DNA from 2 places in the Peribacillus sp. Bi134 genome. Region 2 is predicted to be linked to the other one. Evidence: riboswitches for the same ligand, from Rfam matches in the RefSeq annotation. Region 2 holds a riboswitch; the other holds the start of a gene.
The links. Region 2 has a riboswitch for S-adenosylmethionine ahead of LQ188_RS05120 (O-acetylhomoserine aminocarboxypropyltransferase/cysteine synthase family protein). Riboswitches for the same ligand answer to the same signal wherever they lie in the genome.
Positions count from the first base shown of each region.

Region 1 (15,383 bases), on a different contig from region 2:
TGTGAAAAAAACGAAACAGCTTAAAAGCCAGTTGACCAAAAAGCCGAATAACCAACGTAAGCGTACAGGGGTATAATCCTAATTTGTCAAAGGACAAGTACTGTTCGGAGCTTATCAGAGAGCAGTTACCTTTTATGAATGAGGGTACTGCTTTTTTATATGGAAGAGGCAGGGGGATTTTGCTTTTTACCGTTTATAGGTAAGTTGAAGGGTGGGCTTCTGGTAATTTAGAGGGATAAAGAATGGTTCGCTCACCTCTAGAAAAAACATATTTTCTCGAATATGGAAATGACATCTCTGTATCGGTTTATTAAAAACATTACAGTTCCAGTTGTTTCTGTTTTAAAATTGTAAGAGTGGTGACATGTTGTTACCATATTGTTTTGCTAAAATAACATTTTAAGGTTTTGTAAATGATTTTTTAACTAAAGGAACCTATAGATTGAATGTTAGGTCTACTAGAAGGCTTATAGAATCAGTGATTATCCTTTAATTGAAAATATGAAATATATCGGGGGAATAAAGATGGACGAACGTCTGATCGGAAAAAAATATTATGAAACGATGATTGAGGATACAAGGAAGCACCCCATTCAAGCTTTGGGTGAAATGTTTCTCGTGGAACAAAAAAAGGAAAGATCCGATTTAACCGCAATTAGATTTGCTCAAGGAGAGGTATATTTCCAGCACCATGACTATGAAGCAGCCATTTTTAAATGGGAAAACATAGAAGGGGAACTTGGTTCATGGGCGAAGAAAAACATCGCTGATGCGTATTTTGAATTGGAAATGTATTCAACCTCAGAGGATATCTATAAATCCGTCGATACGGATGAAGCTGTCTTGAAAACAGAAGTTCTTTTGCAGCTGTTTTCCCTGTACATAGTGGAATCGAGAAATGATTTGGCTTCCAAAGTCGTGAAAGAAGCAGTCGAGTTTCAACCGGACTACCCGAATGTCACGGAAATTGCACGTGCCTTTTTTGAAGAACAAAAGGATTGGAACAGTGCGGTGGTATTAGCGGCGAATGAAAGTATCCGTACAGAGTCAATGGGCTGGTTCGATGTGCTGAAAACGTATATCCAGCAGGGTGTTGCCCAATCGATGGAGCCGGATTATTTCTCAACTGTCCTTGGTTCGTTATACACACTCGACCAGGAACGTTTCGAGAAAATGACGGTTGCCCTTTGGAAAAATTATAAATATACGGATTCTTATTTCGAATGGTTAAGAGTGATTAATAATTTGATAGATACCATCGAATTGAACCATGCGGATGTATGGGATGAGCTTTCCGTCTATTACAGGGATGCATATGCAGGTCTGTTAGAAGGAACGCATCTAATCAAAGAATTAAGTCCTGTCGTGCCAAGGTTGCTGGAAAACTGGCTCAAAATCGCAGACGGGGAGCTTTCGCTGTTTGCGGCGGCGTCCACGTTGTCCTGGAATGAAATCTTCCCGGATACGGTCAATGCGCTGGTCATTCAGGATGCAGAGAGCCTGCTTTCGAAATCGCCTAAATTGGGAGGCGGACTGGAAGCGGGAGAGAAACTGTTCAATTCCATTATCCAGTGGGCTGAAGATAATGATTTAAGGGTTGGCAATAAGCTTAAATGGATGGTGGAGGGGCTTAAGGATACCAGGAATTTCAATCTCCTTCTTGCAGGAAGTACAGGAAATGGCAAGACATCCTTTATTCAGTCAATCGTTGGCGAGAGCATTGCTGCTGAGGACCATTCTTCCCTAGTCAGTGTCAAAGATGGGGATGATTTGGAAATCCTTGAAATTACCGATACAGATAGCAAAGTTGTCGAGGAGCTAACTGATTTGGATGAAACACGCCGTCAGCGCGGGACTATTGTCGATGTGACAATCATCAGTGACTACCTAAGAAATAATCATCTGCGGTTATTGGATACACCGGGGTTCAATGGGGAACAAAGCGTGGAATCCGATTTCCAAGGCTATTTACATGGCAGTGATGGCCTGATGTTCGTTCTTGACGCCCGGGCTCCTTTCACCGGCAGCGAAAGGGATCTGTTATTGGAAATTCAAATGATGGCTCCGAAACTGCCGATCCATTTCCTATTAAATAAAATGGATACGATATACAGTGATCAGGTCGCAGTCCGGATGGAAGACGAAACATGGGATAAAGTGAATGCATATTTCCCGAATGCGAAAGTGTTCGCTTTCTCCAAACATTATGACAGCAGGCAGCAATTGAAGGACCTTTCAGCCTTCCTTCAATCGAATTATCAAGATGATAATTGGAAGGAAAGAAGATCTGAAAAAATCCTGGCATTCATTCGTAAAACTTTATCTTATCTATTAGAAAAACGGGCAGCCAATGAGCGGAAATGCGAGCATTCCATCTCTTGGAATGAGCAGATGGAAGTCAAACTGAATGGAGCGGTCAATCAACTGGCTGATCTGGAAAAAGAAAAAAGTGAAAATATCATAAGGTCGTATCGTTCGCTTAAGGACGAAGTGAAAAGTCAGCTTTATTCAAAAATTCCTGAATTACTGAGGGATTGCTCTAAATCGTTAACGGAAAGCAGTGATTTCAGTCAGGTCCATGTACAGTTAAACCAGGAAATGAATGAGCGGATTCAAAACTTCATTTCTGACAAGATCATGCCTCAATATTACCGTTCTCTTCAAGACTGGATTGCCAGTTCCCAAATGGAGTTCTCACAAAGCCAGCAGTTCATGGATGAGATGAGTGCCGGATTCAATGAATTATACAAAGAAGAACGGATTACACTGGCAGGTGACTTCAGAGTATTGGATGACTGGCGCCGTGATGCCGACCGGATGACAAGCAGTATCCGCATCGAAAACGTTAATATCCTTTTGCGCAGGACTCCATCTCAATTACTGCTTAAAGGGGCAGGGAAGCTGTTTGGGGCGATACCGCAAAATAAAGCCAATATGTACAATCGTTATAAGAAATACCTGGAAAGTGAAGATTACCTGGATGTTGCGGAAATGATCACGGAGCGTTTCCTTACCCAATTTGGATTGTTTGAAAAATCTTTGGATCGTGACATCTCCCTTTTCTATCGCGGTTCATTTGCATTACTTCAAAAAACGATAGAGCAAACGCAGACTGAAATAAAAGACTACCAGGCTGCATTGGAGCATATGAAACAAAATCCGGAAGTTTACCGTGACCCTATCACTTTGTTCGAAGTGAAATTAAGGCAGTTGGAGCGGCTTGAAAAGATTGAGAAAAAGCGTCTAGCCCAGCTTCAAAGAAAATAAAAAATAACGGGGAACATTTCAAATATTCAAAAATCTATTGACTTTACGACTATATCCCTATAAAGTGATAATTACGAAAACGTAACACGATATATCTCTTATCAAGAGTGGCGGAGGGACTGGCCCTAAGATGCCCAGCAACCGTTCCATTAGGAATTGGTGCTAAATCCTGCAAAACAGAAATGTTTTGACAGATAAGAGAGGGACAAGTCTGCAAAACAGCCGATTAAACCTCTCTATATTAGAGAGGTTTTTATTTTGGGATTTACACCAACTTAACTGATGAGACTAATAAGAAAAAATGGAGGGAAACAAGATGAAAAGGTCTATTAAAGGTATATTCATTTCAGCCATCGCTTCGGCTTTGCTTTTAACGGGGTGCTCTACAGGTCAGAGTTCCACAGAGTCGAAGAAAGAAGAAAAAGTATCATTTGAAAATGTTCCGGAAAGATTCGCTGATGGAGATGGAGCCAGAATCAAAGTGATCCGTAAAATTGGCGGTGATGATCATACGGCCCAATACCTGGCAGGGGCGAAGGAAGAAGGAGAAGCACTGGGGTTTCAAGTGGATACGTACACAGCCAATGGTGATACGGCTAAATTCCATGATGCGATAGCGCAGGCTTTGGAGGAAGATTATGACGGCTATATCATTTCACATGGTGATGATGCAGCAACTGTGAATGACGTTCAAAAGTTGGTTGATGCAGGTAAAAGCGTTGTCACATTCGATTCAATAAGCGATCTATCTAAAATAGAAGGCGTGACATTAACTTCACAAGATGATGAAGAGTTGGCAACACTGGCTTTTGATAAGCTGATAAAAGAACAGAAAGGTAAAGCGGCAATTGCATACCTTTGGGTGGACGGTTTTCCTCCAATGGTAAGAAGAAATGCAGTCTATCAGGAAAAATTAAAAGAAAATCCTGGGATCAAAGAAGTCGAAAGATTCGGAGTGGCATCTGCTGATACATCGGTTCAGACACAAAATGCTGTAGCCGCAATGCTGAATAAATACCCTAAAGGTAAATTGGATGCCATTTTCGCAACATGGGATGCCTTTGCTATCGGTGCAGCCCGGGCGATTAAAGAGGCGGGCCGCGATGAAGTGAAGATATATGGAATAGATGTCTCGAATGCAGATCTCCAGGAAATCCAATCGGCTGATAGCTCATGGTCCTACACGGCAGCAGTAGATCCCAAGTTGATCGGTGCAGTGAATATGAGGATATTGGCTAAAAAATTAGCGGGCGAAGAAACGCCGCAAACCTATGACTTGGAGGCTTCACTTATTTCACAAAAGCAAATCCAAGCGTCTAAAGAAGCAGTGAACATGGCAAATCTGTCTGGTATTGTCGATGGCTGGGGTGTATCGACGGAATTTGAAGAAGATTGGATGAAAGTTTTGAAAGATCATTATAAAAATTAAAAAGAGACACTCTCTTTCAAGTAGAAGGGAGTGTCTGTTCAATAAGGGGGAATGGACATGGGCACGCAACTAGAAATGAAGAAGATTTCGATTGAATTTCCGGGGGTGAAGGCGCTGAGTGATGTTGATTTTTCCGTAAAATCGGGGACAGCCCACGCATTGGTCGGTGCAAACGGAGCAGGGAAATCGACGTTAATGAAAGTTTTATCGGGAGCCCATGTTCATTATTCAGGTGACATTTATATTGATGGGGTGAAGAGGGATATCCGCTCGCCAAAAGCGGCTCAAGAACAAGGCATTCAAATTGTTTATCAGGAAGTGGATACCGCCCTCATCCCTTATTTAACGGTTGGGGAAAATGTAATGTTGAATGATATGGTCCAAAACATGGGAAAAAAACAGATGGTCCAATGGAAAGAGCTGCATAACCAAGCGGCTTCTATTCTTGAAGATATGAAAATTCGTGTCCCTTCGAAAAAGCTGGTAAGAGACCTTACCTTGGCTGAAAAACAGATGGTCCTGATAGCAAGAGCCGTTTCGACAGAATGCAAATTCCTGATTCTCGACGAGCCAACTGCTCCGTTAAGTCATACGGAGACGACAGAACTTTTTCGAATTGTAAATGAATTAAAGCAAAAAGGCGTGGGAATCATTTTCATTTCACATCGTCTGACCGAAATTTTTGAAATCTGTGAGGAAATTACAATCATGAGGAATGGGGAGCGTGTCACAAGTCGAAAGAAGGAAGATATAACCCGTACCGAAGTCGTAGAGAACATGCTTGGAAAAACCATGGATGAACAGTTTCCTGAAGTGAATGCTTCGATTGGCGACGTTATTCTGGAAGTGAACGGATTGTCAGATGCAGAGAAAGTTAAAAATGTCAGTTTGAATATTAAAGCAGGCGAGATAATCGGCTTGGCAGGGTTGGTCGGGGCTGGGAAAACGGAGCTGTGTAAAACCCTTTTCGGCCATACGTCCATCACAGCGGGGGAAGTCATCCTGAATGGTCGAAAGCTTTCCTTGAAATCACCGCACGAAGCAGTAAAAAGCGGTCTGGCACTTGTACCTGAGGAACGCAGGAAAGAAGGGGTCCTTGTTCAGGAATCAGTCTCGGCGAACTTGACGGCAGCCAGTCTTGGCAAATTCTCCAAGACATTCAGCTTCGTGAATCGCAAGGCGGAAAAGGAAAGAGCGAAGGAAATGATCGCAAGCCTCGGCATTAAAACTCCTTCAGGGGATGTGAATGTCGAAAACCTTTCAGGTGGCAATCAGCAAAAAGTTGCCATCGGGAAATGGCTTATGGCCGATGCGGATGTATACATATTCGATGAACCAACGAAAGGGGTCGATGTTGGAGCCAAGAAGGATATATTCGAATTGATTGCAGAGCTTGCAAGGAATGGGAAGGCGATCATTTATGCATCATCCGAGCTTTCCGAAATCATTGGCATTACCAACCGGACATATGTGTTATATGACGGGAGCACTGTCATCGAATTAGAAACAAGTAAAACGAATGAAGAAGAACTACTATTCTATTCAACGGGAGGAAAATAGAATGAGCATACCCAATCCTGTTACACAGACAGCGAAAGTGAAGAAAAAGGTGGAACTATTCGACTTTTTCTATAAATACGGCACAATATTGACGATTATCATTCTGATTGGAATTTTTGCCGTATCCAATCCATCTTTCATTCAAACTACGAATCTGGTCAACATCCTGCGTTCCATTTCAATCGTGACCATCATTGCGATCGGCATTACGATATCCCTGACCGTGGATGGCTTCGACCTTTCCGTCGGCTCCGTCGCATCATTGGCCAATGCCATCGTCATCTCGATGTTTGTCTGGTTTTCACAGGATACATTAATTGCCATATTAGCTGCGATCGGTGCCTCACTTGTCGTAGGCGCCTTGAATTCATTCATGATCGTTAAATTGAGAATTCCCGACATGCTGATGACTTTGGCTACCATGTTCATTATCCAGGGAATTGCCCTTACCTATACAAAAGGGGCCACGGTTTCGCAAAATATGGTCATGCCAGACGGGACGTTCGCAACAGGACTGATCAGCCCGTTTTTCGCCAAAATTGGCCAGGTACCGTGGATAATCCTGATCATGGCCGTCATTGTGATAGCGACCCATATCTTTTTGACTTATACGAAGCACGGTCGTTATATGTACATTATTGGGGGAAATAAGGAAGCGGCGAGACTTTCCGGGATATCGGTCAATAAATACAAAATCCTTGCCTATCTGCTTTCGGCTCTATTTGCTGCAATCGGGGGGATTGTCCTTGCTTCAAGGGTCATGACATCGGAAATCAATTCAGGGTCACCCTATTTAATGGATGCCGTCGCGGCTGCCTTCATTGGTTCCTCCGTTTTAGGAGCGGGAAAACCGAATGCCTTTGGAACCTTTGTCGGAGCAGTCCTGATCGGAATCCTACAAAATGGGCTGATCATGATGTCCGTTCCGTATTATGCGATGGATATCGTCAAAGGAACAGTGCTGGCCCTTGCTCTCGCTGTAACTTATTACAAACAAAAACACTAAAATGAATCCGTTACGTTAATATGACTATATGATAAGTCTGCATGTGGATGAAATGTGAGACTGTAACTCGTGGTGAGTTTTAACTATAAGATGATAGGGGAAGAGGGTTCTTTTTAACCCTCTTTCCACACTAATCTCCCATATTCAAATTTTAAAAAAGTAAAAACACTCACTATATTTTGTTTTTATAAATGACTTTGTTCACATCGTGTCTTACTGTTTTGTGACCTTCTTTAATTCCTTTCCCCATGGCGATAAGCATAACATCTAAATACCTATCAGAAATTTTTAAAGCTGACTTTAATTGTTCGGAATCATACCCGGACATTGTAATGGTTTCAAGACCTGCCTCGTTCGCCAATAAAACTAACGACATTGACGCCAGGCTTGCGTCTCTTATTAATTCAGCCTTTAAATCTTCTTTTGATTTATTTAGATAATAATTGATTGCCGCGTTTGTTAGATAATCTCTTACTGATGCGTCAAAATAACCTTTTTGAAACTCATCCTCATGTATCATTATGATATTTTCTTTTTCAAATGCTTGATAATCACCTAGTATAACAATCAGTACTGAGGCTTCAATTACCTGTTGCTGATTAAAAGCAATGGGCAGTAACAAATTCTTTAAATATGGTTCATCTATAACCAGGTATCGTGTTGCTTGAATATTGTTTCCGTTAGGCGATTTACTAGCTCCTTCAATAAATGTCGCCAACGTTTCGGGACTAATTTTATAATCGGGATCGTACTGCCTTACGGAACGTCTTTTTTCTATGATCTCCCTTACACTCATCGTGTTCACTCCCAATGTTATATTTGCTTCATAATCAGAGTATAATGGACCCATGATGTAGAAGAAAATAACGCACAATAAAGTGGCATAGCCACCTTTATGTGCCTATTCAGGAGGAATGAGGAATGAAGAGTTTAAATACTGGAATAAATATTTTCATGAATACTGTAGGAGGAAAGTGGAAATGCTTAATCCTCTTTTTTCTGAGTCAAAAACCAATGAGGACAAAAGAGTTTTATATTCTAATACCGGCCATTACCCAGAAAGTTTTGACCGACCAATTAAAGCAGTTGGAAAGAGATGGGCTTGTCCGAAGAGAAGTATATAAAGTAGTACCACCAAAAGTAGAATACAGTTTAACTGAGTTGGGTCAATCCTTTGTACCTGTATTAAATACAATGTGTGAATGGGGCACTACATATGCAGTTGAACAAAATCTCGAAAGACAAGAACAAATTTGTCGCCATCATAAATAGTAAGAGCTGCATCAACTAGGAGTATGGCTTTTTTTTTGACAAGTTCAGTGATGCAAGCAGAATTTATTCAACTATCAGTATAATTGTCAGAAATACAAAATGTCTTGAAGATGACTTTTGGCAGTCACTCTAGAGATTGTAATAAACTAACAGGTGCTTTACTTTAAAGTAGTTGCTTTTCCCCACTCTTTTTCTTAAAATGTAACGGTTAGTTGCATAAGATTTTTTTTGCTTTATAATTAGTACCAGGTGTTAATATCAAGTTATAAAATGATGCAATTCATACACACGAGGTGGCTATTCTATGTTCAAATCCAAAGCACGTATTACTGCGATAGGTTCGTATGTTCCTGAAAAAAGGTTAACAAATAAAGACTTGGAAAAAATGGTTGAAACCAATGATGAATGGATTGTTAAACGTACTGGTATTAAAGAACGAAGAATTGCACATGAAGAAGAGTTTACTAGTGATATAGGTTATAAAGCTGTAAAGGATTTAATTGAACGGTATGATAAATCTGTCGAAGATGTTGATATGATCATTGTCTGTACCTTTACACCTGATTTCAACACTCCAAGTGTAGCATCTTTAGTCCAAGCAAAGCTAGGTATTAAGAATACTGGAGCTATTGATTTAAACGCTGCCTGTGCAGGATTTACTTATGGGCTGCATGTAGCTAATGGATTAGTAACATCTGGTTTAAACAAGAAAGTTCTTGTTATTGGAGCTGATACTTTATCTAAACTTATGGACTATGAAGATCGAGCCACTTGTATTTTATTTGGAGATGGCGGAGGAGCAGTTCTTGTAGAATATGATGAAAAACAGCCAAGTTTTATTTCTTCACATTTGTATTCTGAGGGAGAAGGCGGAAAACATTTATATAGTACAAACCTATCGACACGAATAAATGGTGAAGACTTAAATAATAGTGGCAACCTTGTACAAAATGGACGTGAGGTTTATAAATGGGCTGTCACGACCGTTCCAAAAGGAATGCAAACTGTGATGAAAAATGCCGAATATCAATTGAATGATGTTGATTGGTTCGTACCGCATAGTGCAAATTTAAGAATGATTGAGTCAATATGTGATAGAAGTGGCTTTCCAATTGAGCGTACTTTATATAGCTTAGTGGAGTATGGAAATACTTCTTCAGCGACAATTCCATTAGCTTTAGAAATAGGATTAAAAGAAGGGAAGCTCAGTGGTGGTGAGAAGGTTTTATTATATGGTTTCGGCGGTGGATTAGCTCAAGCTGGATTGCTTATCAATTGGACCTTATAACGCTTTTTTCTACAACTAATAACGAGTTTGTACCAAAAGAAGGCCTCTCATCGGGGGCCTTCTTAAAGTATGATTCTTTGAAAAAGTTTCATTCAAACTTAAATGAAGAGTCAGGATAATTCAACTGGGCCCTTATTTGTATTTAGACAACTAGAGGTATACCACATCATCCTCTAAAAAAAAACAGAACCTTTGAACTGAAGTGAACCCAAATGGTTAGGCACTTTATTTAAACAGCCTTGAAGGCATGAACCCGGTAATCTACCGGGCTCATGCCTTTTTATTTTATATTTGGTCAAAAAAACTGCACCTCCATTTTGGGTGCAGTTCATTTACGGTTCTCTATTATCTTACTTAACATTCTCTTCGGAAGCGTTTGTTTTCTCTAATGAACCAATCTTTTGTTTGTTTATTGCATTTTCAGCGGTATTCAACTTTTTTCTCATTGGGAAGTAATACAAAACAGCTGGGACAACTAACCCAATAATCCAAGCGATATCTGCTCCTTCAAAAGCCTTGGCTATCGGTCCTACATAGAATGATGTGTTTATAAAAGGGATTTCCGCCAAGATTGATACAGGGAATGCCATACAAGTAATCCAATTTATTTTGCCATATTGACCGTTCACATCAAAAATATCTTTTACATTGTAATGGCCATGTCGCAGCAAATAATAATCAACAAGGTTGATGGATGTCCAGGGAATTAAAAAATAACTAATGAAAAAGATGAAATTCAAGAAAAAGGATAGGAAATTACTCTGACCTAGTAAGCACAAAACGGTACCTGCTACTGTTACACAGAATATCATTCCTATTCGTACTTTCGGTGTGACCTTTAATTTAATAAACGGTTCAATTGTTGTTATGGTTGCCATGAATGCTCCATATAGGTTAAAGACATTTATAGCAAGCTGTCCAAAGATGATTATAAAGAACATGATTATAGCAAAATTTCCAAACAGGCTGGCCAAGTTACCGCCAGAGTGATCAAGGAAGTTAGGTATCGCTATGGTTAAGGTTGCGCCTAATGTCATCATCCATATAGTCCCGATGACTGTGCCAGCGTAACTATACCAAAATGTATGGGCCGTGGGTGTGGTTATCGGTAGATAGCGAGAATAGTCTGCAACGTAGGGGGCATATGCCAATTGCCATGTAGCAACCATACTCACTGCCAGCAAAAACACTGGTATATCCAAATTCCCAATGGCCCAACTGCCTGCCGGAACTTGCAATTGGAAAACTATATATGTAGCTACAATATAAATACAAAGAGACGCCCAGGATAATAATTTTTGCATTTTATGAATTAAGTTATAGCCATAAATGGTGGCCACGAAACAAAGTACATTTAAAAGTATTATGCTCCATGTTTGGTCGATCTTTGTTAAACTGCTTAAGGTTTGTGCTGCAAGCAAACCGCTGCTGGCAAAGAAGCCTAAATAGACAAACATAACGAGAAACAAGGGGAAGATGGCTCCGATTACACCAAATTGAGCCCGGCTTTGGATCATTTGCGGAATTCCGAGTTGAGGTCCTTGAGCTGAATGGGAGGCCATGAAAATGGCGCCTAATAAGGTACCGACAATAATTGCAGCCAGACTCCAAAATAAATTAAGACCTAATGTAATGGGCAATGCCCCGGTCACAAGGGTGGTAATATGCATATTTGCCCCAAACCAAATTGGAAATAAATCACGGGCCTTGCCATGGCGTTCATCTGCCGGAATATATTCTATACTGCGAGTTTCAACTTTCATCAATTTACCCCCTATCAAATTCGGTATACTACCATGTACCATGCAAGCTTATTTTATAGAATCACTATAATTGTAAGCGTATACAGATGTCAATATTTTCAGAAAAAATAATTTTTAGGTAACTATCATAAAATATCCGTTCATTCAACTAGTGAATTTCAATAAATCAGATTGATCATTAGACTGAATGATTGGAAATATTAAACTCTAGTTTGAAAATTGTGGAACAACACGTCTTCCAATAAAAAATAAAAATTTTATATTTTTTGAATTGACAGTCTATTTTTCATGACCTATAATTGCACTTATCAAGAGCTTGCATGGTACATGGTACAAACTTTTAAAAAGGAGGGGCTTTTCATTACAGCTATCTTAACGTTGGGGATTACTGCTCAGGTTACGAACGCTATACGCGAATCCATAGTAACTGGAGATTATGAACCAGGACAAAAATTATCGGAAACTGTTTTATCTGAATATTACAAAGTTAGTAGAACCCCTATCAGGGAAGCATTTAAACAGCTAGAAAGAGAAGGGTTAGTCGAGATCATTCCAAGGGTTGGAACATGTGTGACCAAACCAACTGAAAAGGAACTGGATGAGTTATTTACTTTAAAGGAAGTAATGGAAGGGCTCGCAGCGGGGCTGCTTGCAGAAAGCGGGAGTGCTGAAGACATTAATAACCTTAAGCAAGCAGTGTCTGACATGGAGGTTGCTATACAAACCTCGGATAAAAAGCTATATGTCGAGGCTAATGATGTTTTTCATTCAGTCATCCAAGAAGGCGCCAATAACTCTAAATTAAGTTACATGCTAAATTTGCTGCTCAATCAAATACCTTATAGACAGTATGTCTTTTTAACCATTGAAGATCCGAATCGCCGTGAGAGATCACTAAAGGAACATCAGGCGGTCTTGATTGCTATAGAGAAAGGCAATCGGGAGGAAGCGGAGAAGGCCATGCGAGAGCATGTAAAAGCAAGTGGAATGCAACTTAAAATGGACATAGCAAAGAAACTTGGTCAAAAAAAGTGATATGAGGGGGAATGAGTACTATGAAATTTGGAATCTTTGCAAACCTTGCAGGACAGGGAAGACATGATGAATATTATAAAGTGCTGGACGAAGCACGTGAGCAAGCTATTTATTGTGATGAAAATGGTTATGATTCGATTTGGTATACCGAGCACCACTTTGGTCATGAAGGAAATGAATTGATTTCTAACCCGATCTTAATGGGGGCTGATATTGCTGCACGTACAAAGAACATTCGAATTGGACAAGCTGCGAATGTCGCCACTTTCTGGCATCCGCTGCGTTTGGCGGAAGACATAGCAATGCTTGATCAGTTAAGCAAAGGACGTGTGGAAGTTGGTCTGGCACGTGGATTATACGGACGGGAAGCGGCTAATTTAAACACTTTGGCTGATCCGGCAAATCAAGAACAAAACCGTGCACTGTTTGAGGAAACACTGGAAATTTTAAAAAAGGCTTGGTCAAACCGTTTCTTTTCACATCAAGGTGACATCTATCAATTTCCTCCTAAAGGTTTAAAGTGGAGTCACCCTATGAGCCCATCAACACCGGAGTTTATGGATATGGAGAAAGGAGAAATTGATAAGATTTCCCTTATGCCTAGACCTTACCAGCAATCACTTCCTCTGTGGCAGGTAATTGATTCACCGCGTTCTATTGAATTGGCCGCGGAGAACGATATACAAGGAATGTTTTGGATGCCGACCGTCAAAGAATTAAAAGGCCGTTTTGAACTGTACCGTGAAAGGGCTTCCAAATCCAAAGGCTATGAAGTGCCACTTGGTCAGGGTATTGCTTTGGTACGTGATGTATATGTAGCGGAAACGATGGAACAGGCTCGTCAAGATGCGGCAGAAGCAGTATTGAACAATTATCGCTGGATTTGTCACTGGAGAGGACTTAGCAACCTTATGGATCCGGGCGAAACAGTAAAAGAAGGGCAGGAATTGAACTATGAATTCTTACACCCAAGAAATTTATTGTTTGGTACACCTGACTATGTAGCAGAGAAAATTCAGGAATTGAAGGAAGAACTGAATTTGGAAACATTACTGCTTTGGGTGAACCATAATGGTTTGCCACATGAAAAAATGATGAAAAGTTTAAAATTGTTCACGGAAGAAGTAATGCCAAGATTCACAAAAACTAAATTGGGGGTAATGTAAATGTTAGATATTCGTAAAGTGTATACAGCTATAGAAGAAACACGTATTGAGGGCGGTAAAAAAGTAGAGAATCCCATCAAGATGATAACAACTATGGCGGTTATCAAAAACCCATGGGCTGGAAGAGGATATGTTGATAATTTAAAACCGGAAATTGATGAATTTGCACCGCAAATTGGCGAACTATTAGTTGCTGAACTATTTAAGCACATTGATTCCGCTGATGACGTCGAAGCATTCGGCAAGGCAGCTGTCGTGGGTGTTGATGGGGAGGTTGAGCATGCATCAGCTTTTATCCACACTTTGAAATTCGGTAACAAATTCAGGGACGCCGTGAAAGGAACGAGTATCTTAAGCTTTACTAATAAGCGTGGTGGCGCTGGATCTGCGGTGCTCATACCGATGGTACATAAGACAGATGAGTCTGAACGCTCTCATTTCATTACATTTGAAGCTTCTATACCTGATGCACCTAGGGCCGATGAGATCGTTGTTGCCATTGGGGCTTCTACAGGAGGACGTCCTCATCCGAGAACAGGAAACAGGCATCAAGATATGGTTGAAATGGGGCTGGTTTAATGCCAACTACATTGCATGGAAAAGATTCGCTTCATTATGAAGAGAAAGGGATGGGGCAATCGCTTATCTTTATTCATGGTGTTGGTCTTGATCTTACGATGTGGAAAAAACAAGTTGAAGATTTGTCGAAACATTTCCGTGTTATCACATATGACATGGTTGGGCACGGAGGATCTGAGCATCCTCCGGGTCCTTATTCCCTTTCACAGTTTGTTGAGCAGTTAGCAGAACTAATGAATCACTTACGGATTGAAGGAAGTCATATTATTGGTTTCTCCATGGGTGGTATGGTCGCTCAGGCATTTGCATTAAAATATCCGGATAAAGTGAAAACGCTAACAATTATGAACGCAGTGGCCAATCGGACGAAGGAACAGAGGAAAGCCGTTTTAAAAAGAGTGGAAGAAGTGAAAATAACGGGCCCTTTGGCAACAATTGAACCGGCCATTAAACGATGGTTTAATATTGAATTCTTGAATTCAAAGGAAGAAACTGTAAGTGAAATTCGGGAAAGACTTCAGACAAACGATGCTGCTTCATATTTAGCGGCCTATACACTTTTTGCAACTGCGGATGAAGAGTTGTGGCCGCAGATCCACCAGATTAATATACCGACCCAAATTATAACAGGGGAGCATGATGTAGGTTCAAATCCCGAAATGGCAAGACAAATGCATGAAAAGATTGTGGATTCAGAATTAATGATAGTACCAAATATGAGGCATATGCTGCCGATAGAAGGAGCCAAAATAGTGAACGAAGCTATTAGGTCGTTTATTGAAAGACAAAAGCAAAGGGGTGACTCGATGTGAAAGAGCTGAAGAAATATCAGATGTATATAAACGGGGAATGGATAGAATCATCAAGTGGTGAATATTTCGATAGTTATAACCCTGCAACCGAAGAAGCTTGGTGTCAAGTCGCTAAAGGGAATGCTGAAGATGTAAATCATGCCGTTCAATCTGCGCATAATGCATTCCTGCATTCGGGATGGACCAATATGACATTCACGGAGCGG
Region 1 covers NZ_CAKKLN010000008.1:279,261-294,643, reverse strand. Annotated here, with positions in the region: gene LQ188_RS19730 (hypothetical protein) at 1-76, shown strand, start outside; gene LQ188_RS19725 (GTPase domain-containing protein) at 526-3,267, shown strand; SAM riboswitch class I at 3,363-3,468, shown strand; gene LQ188_RS19720 (sugar ABC transporter substrate-binding protein) at 3,584-4,696, shown strand; gene LQ188_RS19715 (sugar ABC transporter ATP-binding protein) at 4,754-6,256, shown strand; gene LQ188_RS19710 (ABC transporter permease) at 6,258-7,262, shown strand; gene LQ188_RS19705 (nitroreductase family protein) at 7,435-8,058, opposite strand; gene LQ188_RS19700 (winged helix-turn-helix transcriptional regulator) at 8,184-8,534, shown strand; gene LQ188_RS19695 (ketoacyl-ACP synthase III) at 8,839-9,822, shown strand; gene LQ188_RS19690 (cytosine permease) at 10,173-11,585, opposite strand; gene LQ188_RS19685 (GntR family transcriptional regulator) at 11,913-12,620, shown strand; gene LQ188_RS19680 (LLM class flavin-dependent oxidoreductase) at 12,641-13,786, shown strand; gene LQ188_RS19675 (amino acid synthesis family protein) at 13,787-14,365, shown strand; gene LQ188_RS19670 (alpha/beta fold hydrolase) at 14,365-15,177, shown strand; gene LQ188_RS19665 (aldehyde dehydrogenase) at 15,174-15,383, shown strand, end outside.
Region 1: another riboswitch for S-adenosylmethionine. It lies ahead of LQ188_RS19720 (sugar ABC transporter substrate-binding protein); the one in region 2 lies ahead of LQ188_RS05120 (O-acetylhomoserine aminocarboxypropyltransferase/cysteine synthase family protein).

Region 2 (15,383 bases):
ATTCCTTTTTCTTTAAGAAGCGGCTTAGCTTTCTCAAGGATTTCAGCATGAGGAACATTGGATGCCCCAACAACTATTTTCTTCGATTCTTTCTCCGTATCACTGCCGCTTTTATCCTTTTCACTTCCACAAGCAGCCAAAGCGATAGACAACACTAAAATTAATGCAAATCCTAAAAACTTTTTCATCCTATTCATCTCCCTTTATCTTTTGTCCAATTTAGATGTAATCACATCTCCAATAATTTGAATTATGAAGACGATAATTAGAATAACGATGGTCGCCACTAGTGTAACGTCATTTTGATTTCTTTGATATCCGTCCAAATAGGCTAGATTACCAAGTCCGCCTGCGCCGATGACCCCGGCCATTGCGGTATATCCAACCAATGCAATCGATGTTACCGTAATCCCGGAAATAAGTGCAGGCATTGACTCTGGAAGAAGGACCTTCCAAATGATCGTGCTCGTTTTTGCTCCCATCGATTTAGCGGCTTCAATTACACCTTTATCGATTTCACGAAGGCCGATTTCTACCATACGCGCATAAAATGGTGCCGCACCGATAATAAGTGCCGGCAGTGCAGCGTTCTCTCCGATCATGGAACCGACTAGCGCTTTAGTGAAAGGAATGAGCAGCACGATCAAAATAAGAAATGGAATGGAACGGAAAATATTGACGACAGCACTCATGATCCCGTTGACTGCCCGGTTTTCCCACATATTACCCTTCCCTGTCAGGAACAGGATCAATCCTAATATTATGCCTATAAAAAAGGTTGCCACTACAGAGACGCTTGTCATGTAAAGCGTTTCCCTCGTAGCTTCAATAATGTCTTCCCAATCAACATTCGGCAATAATTCTTCAAGCATGAGTAATCACCTCCACGCCTACCTGTTGTGCTTTAATGAATTCGATTGCGCGGAGCATTTCATCCTCAGTGCCATCAAGATGGATAAACAGTGTTCCATATGAACCGCTTCTTGTTTGGGATATCTTACCTTGAACGATATTGACATCCAACTCGAAGTTACGTACAAGCTTGGTGATCAACGGGCTTTCGGCATGATCGCCTACAAAGGTCAATTGAATCACTTTGCCTGCAGGATAGCGTTCGAGCAAATGGTCCATCGTTTCTTTCGTTTCTTCCGGTTCCGTTACCTGTTGCACGAAACGCTTCGTCATTTGTTCTTTAGGGTTCTTGAAAACATCCAGGACAGGTCCCTGTTCAACAACTTGCCCACTTTCCATCACGGCGACGCGATGGCAGATTTTGCGGATCACATGCATTTCATGTGTTATCAGGACGATCGTCAACCCCAAACGCTGATTGATGTCAACAAGCAATTCGAGTATGGAGTCGGTAGTCTGCGGATCCAAGGCAGAAGTCGCTTCATCACACAGCAGCACTTTAGGGTCATTTGCCAGAGCCCTGGCTATTCCCACCCTTTGCTTTTGCCCTCCGCTTAATTGTGATGGATAGGCCTTTTCCCTGCCTTCCAATCCTACTAACTTGATCAATTCGTTCACACGCTTGGTTCGCTCAGGTTTAGAAACTCCTGCAATTTCCAATGGGAAAGATATATTCTCCTGAACGGTCCTCGACCATAATAAATTGAAATGTTGGAAAATCATGCTGATTTCTTGACGGGCCTTGCGGAGCTGAGCCCCTTTAATTTTTGAAATTTCCTTCTCAGCAACTACAACGGATCCCTCTGTTGGTGTTTCCAATCCATTGAGCATTCTGATCAAAGTACTTTTCCCCGCTCCACTGTAACCGATGATACCGAAAATCTCGCCTTTATTTATTTCAACATTCACATTATTTACAGCCTTGATTGTCTCACTGTTTCCTTTTCCTGTTCGGAACAGCTTACTGACTTTCGTCAATGTAATCATTAACCCTCACCTCTTTTATCCAATAAAACCTATGAACTTAGTTGATTTCTCTACATTATTAGTCTGTTTCTCATATCATGTAAAAGTTTACCCAATTAAAACAGAAAAAACCTTTCTGCATGAGCAGAAAGGCAGGTGAAGAAACAGGCCTTCCTCTCATCTTCCAAAGTGATTAAACTTTGTGTGAATTGGCACCTTTCCAAGGAAATCTCCTTGTCGGTTGCCGGGTTTCATCGGGCACATCCCTCCACCTCTCTTGATAAGAGCTAATATATAGAATATTTGTACATCATTAAGTTCTTTAGTATGGAGAAATTTTATCATAGATAAAAAAGGAGCGCAATGTATAATATTTCTAGTACAAGCATACAGAAACTTTACTTAAACCGTTTTGGATGTCAAGGAGACGATATTCGTCGCTTTTTCAATTGCCTGCTCCAAATCTTCTATTAAATCCTCTACATTTTCAATCCCAATCGATAAACGGACTTGGTCGGCACTCACACCCGCTTTCGCAAGACCTGCCTCATTCAATTGTTGATGGGTCGTACTGGCTGGGTGGATGATCAAGCTCTTCGCATCCCCAACATTCGCTACATGGGACCATAATTCCACCGAATTGATAAGTTTTGCCCCAGCTTCTCGATTACCTTGTATCCCAAAAGTCACAACAGATCCAGCTCCCTTTGGCAAATATTTTTCCGCAAGGGCTTTATCGGGATGATCCTCATCACCAGGATGTGAAACCCAAGTCACCGCAGGATGGTTTTTTAAATATTTAATGACAGACTTGGTGTTCGATAGATGCTCTTTCATCCTTACATGCAGCGTTTCAAGTCCCAGCGTAAACTGGAATGCACTTTGGGCACTTAGCGCAGGTCCTAAATCACGGAGTAACTGGACTCGGGCTTTCGTTATGAATGCGGCAGGTCCAACTGCCTCGGCGTATACCAGATTGTCGTAACTTGGGTCAGGCTCTGTGAAGCCAGGGTAATTTGGCGAGTTCCAATCGAATTTCCCTCCATCCACGATGACACCACCAAGCGTAGTTCCATTTCCCAGAAGCCATTTTGTAGCGGAATGGATGACAATATCGGCTCCAAAATCAATTGGTCTGCATAGATACGGTGTCGCAAAGGTATTATCAATGATTAAAGGTATTCCGGCATCATGGGCGATTTTCGCTACCGCTTCAATATCAAGCACCCTCAAACTTGGATTTCCGATGGTTTCAGCAAAAATGGCTTTAGTTCTTGGCGTAATCGCCCTTTTGAAATTTTCAGGGTCATCAGGAGAAACGAACTTCACTTTAATCCCGTATTTAGGAAGAGTATTTTCAAAAAGGTTATACGTACCGCCATATAATGTAGATGCTGAAACAATCTCATCCCCTGCAGCGGCAATATTCAGGATTGAAAGTGAGATGGCAGCCATTCCGCTTGCTGTTGCCAATCCGCCGATTCCGCCTTCCAATAAGGCCATTCTTTCCTCAAAAACGCTGATCGTGGGATTATGGAGTCGTGAATATATATAGCCATTCTCCTTTAGGCCAAATAAATTCGCTGCATGGTCGGTGTCTTTGAACAAGTATGCATTGCTTTGGTAGATAGGAACTGCACGTGCACCTGTTTCATCAGCTTGCAGACCGCCATGAACACTCAATGTTTCGAAACGCAATTTTTTCCCTGACATATGATTTCACCTTTTTCTATGGATTTAGTTGGAATTATATGATGTTTGGCCTTTTATAAACAAAAAAACCACTTCAATAAGAAGAGGTTTCAAGAATACACCTCATCTACCAGAGCCAACACTCTGCTGGAATTAGCACCGTATATAAAAATTTATACCGGTTGCCGGGCTTCGTCGGGCCAGTCCCTCCGCCACTCTTGATAAGAACTATTAAATTCTGCCGTTACTTAATTCAAAATATAGCATTTTAGATTAAATCAGTCAATGAATTGTTAGAATATTCTTTGTTTAATTTCATCTAGCATTCATATGTCCGCAACAAAGAAACCAACCACGGTTCTGATTGGTTTCTTAGCTGATTTCCTTAAGCAATCCGTACAAATAAGGAACGGATTGAAAGGCATATATTTTTTTGTGCAGCCGTCCTTCTTTGAAAAACAATAAACATGGAACACTTTCGATTTCATATGATTCGGCAATTGCTTGGACATAATTCATATTCATTTTGCCTGCCTTCAATTCCGGGAATAGCTCCAAGGATATCGTCAGCATCTTGGAGGCAACCTGACAAGTGCCGCATAAAGGGGTATATAAATATAAGCAAAAGGTTTCCCCATTTTCAACAGCAAGCTTACACTCTTCTTCTTTCCATTCCTGCATCAATTAGTCGTTCACCCTTTGACTTAAAAATTTCATTTTCACATTCATATTGGCAGATAGAAGCACAGTTGCGATATGATGTTCGGGTGAGCTTTCCACTTCTTTGTACATTTTATTAATATACAGGTGGTTCGCCTCAGGCATTTCCATTCGGAACTGCTTCCGCAGCTTTTCTCCTGATTCATCTGCGTCAAAAAGGAGATAAACATCACGGTCCATCAATTCATCCACTAATTCATCCAGCTTAGTTAATGATATGGTCCCATTCGTACATCTAATTTCCACATCTTCATTTAAAACGGAGGCAACTTTTCTTCTATCGGAACTGCCTTCTACAATGATCACTTTATCGAATTCGCCCCACTCCATGTCATCACTCCATCTCACGAATTATGTGTGCAACTGCCACGGTACCAAATGAAAAAGAGAGCAGGCCTTTTCAGTCCCCCCTCTCCTTTTTTTTAACCGTTGATTAAACTCTCATACTCTTCAGCGCTCATCAAGCTTTCAATATCACTGCTATTAGATGGTTCAAGCACGACCATCCATGCCTTTTCATAAGGAGACTCATTTACATATTCAGGGTTGTCACTTAAATCTTCGTTTACTTCAACAACCTTGCCACTGATAGGTGCATAAAGCTCAGAAACGGTCTTAACGGATTCAACACTTCCGAATGGTTCGTTCGCTTTCAATTCATCGCCGATTTCCGGAAGCTCAACGAATACGATGTCCCCAAGCTCGGACTGTGCGAAAGCTGTAATTCCAATGCGCACTGTTCCATCTTCCGTTTTGACCCATTCATGTTCTTTTGTGTAACGAAGTTCTTTTGGTGTTGTTGTCATTATTAACCCTCCATATGTACATCTTATTTTATCTATTCCATTATAAGGTAGATTGTTTGTTTAAGTAAGGAATTAACCAAATATTTCGAGAAATTTTCAGTTCCAAACCTGTTCGAATTGCTCCTCTTTGAAACCTACCGTCACTTTGGTGCCATCCGTAACAATCGGCCTTTTCAGAAGCATGCCATCTGTGGACAATATATCAAGCATCTCTGCTTCAGAAGCTTCTTTCAGCTTATCCTTTAAGCCAAGCTCCCGATATTTTTGACCGCTAGTATTGAAAAACTTCTTCAACTCCAAATTGCTGATTTTATATAGTTGTTCTATTTCTGTTCGCGAAGGCGGATTTTCCGCTATATGGATTGCTTCATATTGCAGTTCATGATTATCAAGCCACTTCTTCGCGTTACGGCATGTGCCGCATTTTGGGTACCAATATAATGTTAAGCCCATCATTTCACCACCTATCAATAGAATACCCGTTTTCATCACGCAATACAACGAATTGTCTTTTGAATTTCCAATGCGATTTCATCAAAGGAAATAAGGGAATGCCTTCTCGGGCATTCCCTTTACTGATTTTGATTCATTTCTTAAAGAGCATATTTTTCAGCTTCGATTACCTTGACGGAAGCTTCACGTTTTTTCGCAATGACATTGATCGGATTATGCCTTGTCAGCTTACGGAGCGACGCAAGCATGATGCGAAGAGTATCGCCTGTTTCCACTGCGATTAACGTTTCCTTTGCGTGCTGTTCTATTTCATTGAAAGCTTCCTGAACGAAGATTTCTGTGTAAAGCACTTTTTGTTTGTTCTTCTCCAGGCCTGTAGCTGCTATTGCTTTTTCCGTACGCAATACCACGGATTCCGCTGCATAGGCAAGGGATGCGATATCAGCAATGTTGGAGAGGATTTCTTGTTCTTGATCAAGAGTTTTGCCGTATTTCTGTGCAGCAAGGCCAGCTGCCAGAATCCCGATTTTCTTAGCATTCCTAACAAGCATTTTTTCTTGTGCCAATGGCTCATCGCCAGGTTCTTCCGGCATCATCATCATTAATTCCTCTTGCAGGCTTTGAGCCTTTTGAAGAAGCGGCAATTCCCCTTTAAGTGCTTTCTTCAGGAAAGTTCCAGGGACAAGCAATCGATTGATTTCATTTGTACCTTCAAAGATCCGGTTAATCCGGGAATCACGATATGCTTTTTCAATTTCATACTCCTGCATGAAACCATAGCCACCATGAAGCTGTACGCCTTCGTCCGTAACATAATCCAACACTTCGGAAGCGAAGAATTTATTCAATGAACACTCAATGGCATATTCAGCGATTGCAGCAGCCATTGATTTACCATCTTTCACTTGCTCATCCGTCAATTTGCTTTGTCTTTGTTCATAAAGGCCAACGGTACGGTATACAGAGCTTTCTGCTGCATAAATTTTGGATGCCATTGTTGCAAGTTTTTCTTTCGTCAAGTTAAAATCGGAAATTTTCGTTTTGAACTGTTGACGTTGATTCGTATAAGCTGCTGTAATCTCAAGGGCACGTTTAGATCCGCCGACTGCACCGACACCTAATTTATAACGGCCGATATTCAGGATATTGAAAGCGATGACATGTCCTTTTCCGGCTACACCCAAAAGGTTTTCGACTGGCACATGTACATCTTCAAGGATTAATGTACGTGTAGATGAGCTTTTGATTCCCATTTTCTTCTCTTCAGCACCAGTTGATACGCCATCATAATCACGCTCAACAATGAAAGCGGAGAATTTTTCGCCGTCGATTTTGGCGTATACACAGAAGACATCTGCAAAACCTGCATTTGTAATCCATTGTTTTTCACCATTTAGAATATAGTGTGTTCCTTGGGCATTCAATTTCGCTGTCGTTTTTGCTCCCAAGGCATCTGAACCTGAGCTTGGTTCCGTTAAGGCATACGCAGCAATCTTCTCACCCGTTGCCAGTAAAGGGAGGTATTTTTTCTTTTGTTCTTCATTCCCGAATAATACGATCGGCAAAGATCCGATACCTACATGTGCACCATGCGTAATTCCAAAGCCGCCTGAAAGTGCCATTTTTTCTGTGATCAATGCCGAACTGATTTTATCAAGACCCAGTCCGCTGTATTCCTCAGGAACATCAGCACCAAGTAAACCGATTTCACCTGCATGCTTCAGTAATTTAACGGAACGGTCAAATTCATGGTTTTCTAAATGTTCAACCTGCGGCAGAATTTCATTCTCTACGAAATCCTCGGTAGTTTTGGCGATCATTTTATGCTCATCAGAATAATCTTCCGGTGTAAACACTTGATCATACGTAATATCTTCTACTAAAAAGGCTCCGCCTTTAATGAGGTTATCTGTAGTTTGATTGGACATGTTATTTCCTCCTAAGTATTTAAGATAGTAAATCCGCCGGAAGCATGACAGCTTCCGGGAGGGGGGGATTAAGCAAATAATTCAAATACTCCAGCAGCACCCATTCCGCCGCCAATACACATTGTCACGACTCCGAACTGTTGGTTTCTGCGCTTCATTTCATGTAGCAGGCTTAATGTCAGTTTTGCCCCCGAACATCCTAGTGGATGGCCTAAGGCGATGGCTCCGCCATTTACATTGACAATCTCTTCATTCAAACCGAGCTCACGAATGATTTGAATGGATTGGGAAGCAAAGGCTTCATTCAATTCAAATAAACCAATATCCGATAACTCAAGACCCGCTAGCTTCAAAGCTTTAGGAATGGCTGCAATCGGTCCGATACCCATGATTTCAGGCGGTACTCCCGCTACAGCAAAGGAACGGAACTTACCCATCGGTTTCATCCCTAATGAAGAGGCCTTTTCCCCATCCATGACCATGACCGCGGCTGCACCGTCACTCGTTTGTGAGGAATTCCCTGCTGTTACGGAGCCTGTAACAGAGAATGCAGGTCTTAGTTTTTTTAGCACTTCAGCAGTGGTGCCTGGACGAACGCCCTCATCCTGTGTAAATGTAAATGTTTTTTCCTTTAACTTAAGATCTGGTCCCACTGAACGAAGGGTTACGTCAACCGGTACGATCTCATCCGAAAACTTTCCTTCTGCAATGGCCTTCGCCGCCTTTTGATGACTACGAACAGAAAATGCATCTTGATCGTCACGGGAAATGCCGTATTTTTTTGCAACGGCTTCAGCAGTGTGGCCCATACCCATATAATATTCCGGTGCCGTTTCCGCAAGTCTCGCGTTCGGACGTGTTACATGGCCCATCATTGGCAAAAGGCTCATGGATTCCGCTCCGCCTGCAATGACAGTATCACTTTGGCCGAGCATGATCCTTTCCGCTCCATAAGCGATGCTTTGCAGCCCGCTTGAACAGTAACGATTAATCGTTATGGCCGGTACTGTATAAGGTAATCCTGCCAATGCACCAATGTTACGAGCCATGTTCAATCCTTGCTCCGCTTCAGGCATTGCACAACCGATAATCAGGTCATCGATGGTGCCTTCATAATTCCCTGCACGCTTTAACGTTTCCTTTACGACAAGAGCCCCTAAATCATCAGGACGTACACTGGCAAGAGAACCTTTTTTCGCTCTTCCAACCGGAGTCCTTGCTCCAGCTACTATTACCGCTTCTTTCATGAGGATCCCCCTTATTCATTTTTAAGCTATTGATCTATTAATCTTCGTTTTGGCCATTTCTTCGTCCATTCATCAATTACGGAGTGGTTTGCCTTTAACAAGCATATGCTGCATCCTTGCTTGGGATTTCGGAGTCGAAACCAGTTTCAGGAATGCCTGTTTTTCTAGGTTCAAGATGTACTGTTCATCTACTTCCGTGCCAAATGGGAGTTTCCCCCCCGCCAGCACATATGCAAGCTCTTTGGCTATGACAAGGTCATGTTCTGATAAGAAACCTGAAAGGCGCATGGATTCCGCCCCTAATAGAAGTGCGGCATATCCCGTTTCACCTACGACAGGGATTTTTGTGCGGGCCGGAGCGATATAGCCTTGTTCATGCATGGAAATTACCGCCTGTTTCGCATCATATAGCTGATGATCCGCATTTACGCTTATCCCATCCGCTGAATTAAGGAAATTGTTCCCTCTCGCTTCCTCGGCGGAGGTCGAAACTTTTGCCATGGCGACCGTTTCAAATACTTGGTTGGCCACTTTCTGTAAGTCGAAGTCGACGCCCTTCGGCATATTCCTCAACGTCTTCACATAAAGTTCTTTAGTCCCGCCGCCGCCTGGAATCAAACCTACACCAGCTTCCACTAGTCCCATATACGTTTCTGTCGTTGCCTGGATGCGCGCTGCCGGAAGGGATACTTCAGCTCCCCCGCCAAGTGTCATATTAAACGGTGCAACCACTACAGGAACAGCACTGTACTTGATTTTAAGCATCGCCTTTTGGAATTGGCTGATGACCATATCGAGTTCAAAAATGTTGTCATCCTGTGCTTCCATCAGCATCATTGCAATATTAGCGCCTACACAGAAGTTCTTTCCTTGGTTTCCGATGACCAAGCCTTTAAAATTCGCTTCCGCTTCGTCGACCGCCGCATTGATCATTTGTATGATATCCAGACCGATTGCATTATTCGGTGAAGTGAATTCAAGAAGAGCCACTCCATCGCCGATATCCATCAAGCTTGCACCACTGTTTTTCTTGATTACGCCTTTTTGTTTCTTTATCGCTTTAAGATTTATCACTTTAGGATTTGCAACAAGTTCCTTATATTCACCATTATCATAATAGTGAACTATGCCATTTTCTTCTTTATAGAAGGAAGTGATGCCTTTAGCGAGCATATCCTTCACCCATTGCGGAACGGTGATGCCTTCCGCCTCCATTCGGGCTACCGATTTTTCTACCCCTATCGCATCCCATGTTTCAAATGGTCCTGTTGACCATCCGAAGCCCCATTTCATCGCTTGATCGATCGCCACGATGTCATCCGCGATGTCCCCAAGCAGCTGGGCAGAATACACAAGCGCCGGATTCAGGACATTCCAAAGTAATTGGCCGGTACGGTCTTCGCTATAAACAAGCGCTTTCATTTTATTTTCAAAGCCCTTGGCCTGTTTAGCCATTTCAATGGAAGGCGTTTTTAATCTTTTTCGTGCATCATATTCAAGGGTATCGGGATTCAGTTCAAGGATTTCCTTTCCTTTTTTCAAGAAAAATCCTTGGCCTGACTTGCTTCCAAGCCACCCATTCTTCAGCATTTCATTCATGAAATCAGGTATTTTGAAAACTTCTTTTTCTTCTCCATCCACCTGTTCATATACGTTTCTGGCAACATGTGCAAAGGTATCCAATCCAACTACATCAAGTGTCCGGAAAGTCGCACTAGTTGCCCTTCCAATCAACGGACCTGTAACCGAATCGACCTCACCAACACTGTATCCGCCTTTTTGCATTTCCCGCAGAGTGACCAATAAACCATAAGTTCCAATTCGGTTTGCGATAAAGTTAGGGGTATCCTTGGCTTCGACGACACCTTTTCCCAGTACATCTTCGCCGAATCGTTTCATGTATTCGAGCACTTCTGGTGAAGTTGCTTTAGTTGGAATAAGCTCCAACAACTTAAGATAACGCGGCGGATTGAAGAAGTGGGTTCCCAGGAAGTGCTTTTGAAAGTCCTCCGAACGGCCTTCTGCCATTGCTTCAATTGATATTCCGGAGGTATTCGATGAAACGATGCTTCCTGGTTTACGATGCTGATCAACCTGGGCGAACACACTTTGCTTAACCTCAAGCTTCTCAACGACCACTTCGATGATCCAATCGACATCCTTTAAACGACTTATATCATCTTCCAGGTTTCCTGCCTCGATCAACGCAATGTTTCCCTTAGCCGAAAGCGGAGCTGGTTTCTGTTTTAAAAGTTTCGTAATCGCTGTTTGGCTGATGCGGTTACGCACTTGTTTATTATCTAATGTCAGTCCCTTTTTCTTTTCATCCTCAGTTAGTTCACGAGGTACAATATCCAATAATAAAGTCGGAATGCCGATGTTAGCAAGGTGTGCAGCAATCCCTGATCCCATAACTCCTGACCCTAGAACAGCAGCCTTTCGTATTTGTCGAACCAAGTTCATATCCCCCTTACACAATTTATTGAATGAATGCTCATTCATTTTTAATTCAAAAAAATTTTGAATATTTTTTCTTATTACTAATATAGAATATATTTGGAAATTCCGCAATGATTAAACAGGAAAAAAATATTTTTTTCTCCGAGTTCCTTCGGTTATTTCTCCTCCGTTCAGTAAAAAATAACCGGAGTGGAGGTGACTTATATAATGAAGCGTAAAGATAATCCTTCTAAAGCAGCCGTAAGCGCAGCAAGCGTTAAAGGCAATGCCGGCCCTGGAGCTGAACGTCAACACGGAATCAATAAAGTGAACAGCCAGAACAATCAGTTCAAAAGATAATCTTTCTTAATTTGAGCAGCCGTCCCTTTTCCGGGGCGGATCTCGCTTCCTATTTCTTGAATAGGCCTTTTAAAACGAAAGCAATATTGGCCGGTCTCTCTGCAAGGCGGCGCATGAAGTATCCATACCAATCCGTACCATAAGGAACATACACCCTTACCTTATATCCTTCTTTAGCAAGTTCGAGCTGCTTTTCATTGCGGATGCCATATAACATTTGGAATTCAAATCGATCACGGGGAATTCCCTGATCTTTGACCAAGTCCCTCGTATAATCAATGATCTTGTCATCATGTGTGGCAACGGCTGTGTAATTGCCATTTTGCATATGCTTCTTGATGATTTTCTTGAAATTCTCATCCACATCTTTTTTCTCGGGAAAAGCCACTTCCCTTGGTTCTTTATAAGCCCCTTTAACAAGCCTTAGATTCGGATGGTATGCATCCAGCTCCTCAATATCCTTCTCAGTCCGATACAGATAAGCTTGGATGACAGTCCCCAATTCATTATATTCAGACTTCAGGTTTTTGAATACATCCAAAGTCGGCTGACAGCGCGGAAAATCTTCCATATCAAGCGTCACGAAAACCTGATGGGCTTTAGCTTCATCCAAGATCCTCCGCATGTTATTCATTACGACTCGTTCGGACACATCCAAGCCCATCGAGGTCAGCTTCAGGGATAACTGTGAATCCAGTTCATTTCTGCCAATCATGCGGATTGCTTCAATGCACTCATCTGCCATCTTCCCTGCTTCTTGTTCATCTTCAATGAATTCACCTAAATAATCAATAGTGACGGCAAGCCCTTTCCGGTTAAGATCTGCAATCACTTCACATGCCATATCCAAGGATTCTCCTGCCACGAAACGAGATGCCCCAAACCGCAGCCCGTATTTTTTCGCTGCCTTTGTCATGCCCTTGTTCTTTGATAAAAAAAGGAATAGATTTTTCAATATTCTTTCCACTGCATTCCCCTCCAAATCATTTTGGAAAATAGATGCACAAGATTATTTTACCATTTAATGCACTTTTCAGATATTTAGAATCAAGAATAAAAAAAATCCAGAAGGGAAAATTAAGCTCGTTTAAAGAACACTTAAGGAGGTAGCAATGATGGAACAGCAAAATTCGTTTAACAGCCAACAGCAGTCCACCGGCTTTATGAAACAGCCGCCGGAAATGGTTACGGTGAAAGATAGCTTATACTTAACCGATATGCTTGCATGGAATCTGAATGCAATTAAAAAAGCACATTTTTTTGCCACACAATGCAAGGACCCGCAAATCATTGATGCTTTAAATCGGTGCGGACTCATGCATCAACGTCATTACGATACCATATTGAAACATTTGAACCCCGACCAAAATCAGGGTCAACAACAATACCAGTAAAGGAGGGTTCTTGATGCCCAATGAAAACAAAGTCCAAAATCCAGAATCTCCCGTGGCAAAGACACCGCAAATGAATGACAGGGATTTTATAAATGATATGCTTTCAACTGAAAAGTACTTTTGCAACTCCCTTTCCGTTGCCCTGCATGAAATGAGTAACCAAGCCTTATTCCAAGACATTTTCTCCGTTGCCAAAGAAAATCAGGAGATGCAGCGTGAACTCTATAACCTTATGTTCGAAAAAGGCTGGTATAGTTTAGAAAAGGCGCAAGCTACCAGCTTAAGCCAATCGTATCAACAATTTTCCGGTTATAAAAATCAATTTCCAACTGGAACGAACATTCAATAAGCAAACATTCAGGGGAGATTCTGCTCCTTTTGTTTTTTTTGCTACAAATAAAGCCGGCCCATCGGGGGCCGGCTTTATATTTAGATATCCGTTGAAAACATATACTTCTTATAGTGATACCGAATGCTGAATATTAAGCCCATGGCCATCATGTTCCCCATTAGCGAGCTTCCTCCATAACTGACAAATGGAAGCGGAATCCCAGTTATTGGTAAAAGACCTACAGTCATGCCGATATTTTGAAAAACGTGAAACGTCAACATGCTTATAACGCCAACACAGATATATGTATAGAAGTTATTTTTCGTGTCCATTCCCGTTTTTGTTATATGGTAAATCAATAGGAAAAACAAGGAAATAATGATACTTGATCCGATGAAGCCGAATTCTTCACCGATGATGCTGAAAATGAAATCCGAATGACTCTCAGGCAAATACACTTCCCTCGAGCCGATTCCCTTGCCTGTGGTCTGGCCGGAGCCGATGGCCAGTAAAGATTTGGTTAAGTGATATCCTTCGGAGCTGGCATAATTATATGGATCCAGCCAAGAATAGATACGGCCGAATTGATAGGATTTTACCCCTAGGTATTTTTCCAGGATTTCCGGCTTCCAAAGTACAAAGTACAGGACCGCTGAAGCGACGACAATTCCTCCCGAAACGATTGGCAGCAGGATCTTCCACGTTACCCCTGAGATGAAAATCATTCCGAGCATGATGGACATGATGACAAGCGAGGTGCCTAAATCCGGCTGTTGCATGATTAACAATAAGGGGGCACCGGTCACAAGACCGATTTTAATAAGCAGCCAGATATCCGTTTGAATCGTTTTCAGCGTGTTTTTGAGATGATGGTTTGAGATGACATTCGCTAAAGCCAGGATGAGGAAAACCTTCATGAATTCCGATGGCTGAATCGAACCGATTCCCGGAATGATGAACCAACTTTTCGCACCATTCCGGACAGGAACGATGCTTTCCGGCATAATGATCAGCAAAAAAAGCAAAAACAATCCGAAGCCATAGGCGTACCAAGATATTTTTTTCAACTGATCAGAATCCAAGGTGATGAAACCTAATACGATTCCGATTCCAACTATATACCAAAAAATTTGTTTAATTAAGAAGTTTTCAGCGTACTGTCCAGTCGTTTGGGCACTATAGATTGCTAAGCAACTTCCAACGCATAATAACAGCAATATTGTGACCAAAGAAAAATCTATTCGTGATGAAAATTTATTTTGTTCTTCCATACTTAACTCTCCCTTAAAAAGGCTCCTGCGATATATCTATAAATACACTTATTCATTATACTTTAAACAAATAAAATCACAACTATATAGAAGAATAGTTTACAGGCTTCATGGAGTTATTTCCATGAAGCCTGTATGCAGAGAGAGCTATGCATGTGATTCCTTTGATTTTCTCCGTTTCAGCAATAAGCTGACCAATCCATGGTTTGGGGAAAAGAGAAAGGCCATTCCGAATAATATGGCGGCCGACCCCACCATGCAGCCTGAAATCGAGGCATCCAAAATGGTGGCAGAATAGTAGCCGATGACGGAACTTAGCACCCCTACCCCGATACTGACCAATATCATGCTGCTTAAACGGTCTGACAGCAGGTATGCTGTTGCCGCAGGTATGATGAGCATTCCAACTACTAAAATGGAACCTACACTATCAAAAGAAGCTACAGTTGTCAGTGAGATGAGGCTCATCAATAAGTAATGGAAGAACAGTACAGGAATACCCATTGCAGCCGCAAGTGACGGATCAAAAGACACGAGTTTAAACTGTTTGAAGAAAAGGAAGATCAGTACGAGATTCAGGATGAAACAACTGCCGACTATCCAAACAGCTTTTGGTCCAGCCTCGATTCCCGCGATTGTCATCGTATTCCAGGGAGTATAGGCTATTTCGCCATATAGGACATGTTCCAGGTCAAAATCTATTTGTTGCGTATACAGGCTCACGAGTACGATCCCCGTTGCAAAAAGGGAAGTGAATACAATCCCGATCGCTGCGTCGGATTGAACGCCCGACGATTGGAAAAGCTGGATCAAGAATACGGTAAGCAATCCGAGCGCAGCAGCCCCTATCAGCATTGGAACGGA
Region 2 covers NZ_CAKKLN010000002.1:442,154-457,536, reverse strand. Annotated here, with positions in the region: gene LQ188_RS05135 (MetQ/NlpA family ABC transporter substrate-binding protein) at 1-188, opposite strand, end outside; gene LQ188_RS05130 (methionine ABC transporter permease) at 204-872, opposite strand; gene LQ188_RS05125 (methionine ABC transporter ATP-binding protein) at 865-1,899, opposite strand; SAM riboswitch class I at 2,053-2,165, opposite strand; gene LQ188_RS05120 (O-acetylhomoserine aminocarboxypropyltransferase/cysteine synthase family protein) at 2,281-3,591, opposite strand; SAM riboswitch class I at 3,691-3,798, opposite strand; gene LQ188_RS05115 (thioredoxin family protein) at 3,943-4,251, opposite strand; gene LQ188_RS05110 (toprim domain-containing protein) at 4,255-4,620, opposite strand; gene gcvH (glycine cleavage system protein GcvH) at 4,713-5,096, opposite strand; gene LQ188_RS05100 (arsenate reductase family protein) at 5,193-5,549, opposite strand; gene LQ188_RS05095 (acyl-CoA dehydrogenase family protein) at 5,690-7,477, opposite strand; gene LQ188_RS05090 (acetyl-CoA C-acetyltransferase) at 7,546-8,724, opposite strand; gene LQ188_RS05085 (3-hydroxyacyl-CoA dehydrogenase/enoyl-CoA hydratase family protein) at 8,797-11,181, opposite strand; gene LQ188_RS05080 (YuzL family protein) at 11,389-11,523, shown strand; gene LQ188_RS05075 (proline dehydrogenase) at 11,573-12,490, opposite strand; gene LQ188_RS05070 (hypothetical protein) at 12,639-12,917, shown strand; gene LQ188_RS05065 (spore coat protein) at 12,931-13,266, shown strand; gene LQ188_RS05060 (FtsW/RodA/SpoVE family cell cycle protein) at 13,347-14,519, opposite strand; gene LQ188_RS05055 (metal ABC transporter permease) at 14,667-15,383, opposite strand, start outside.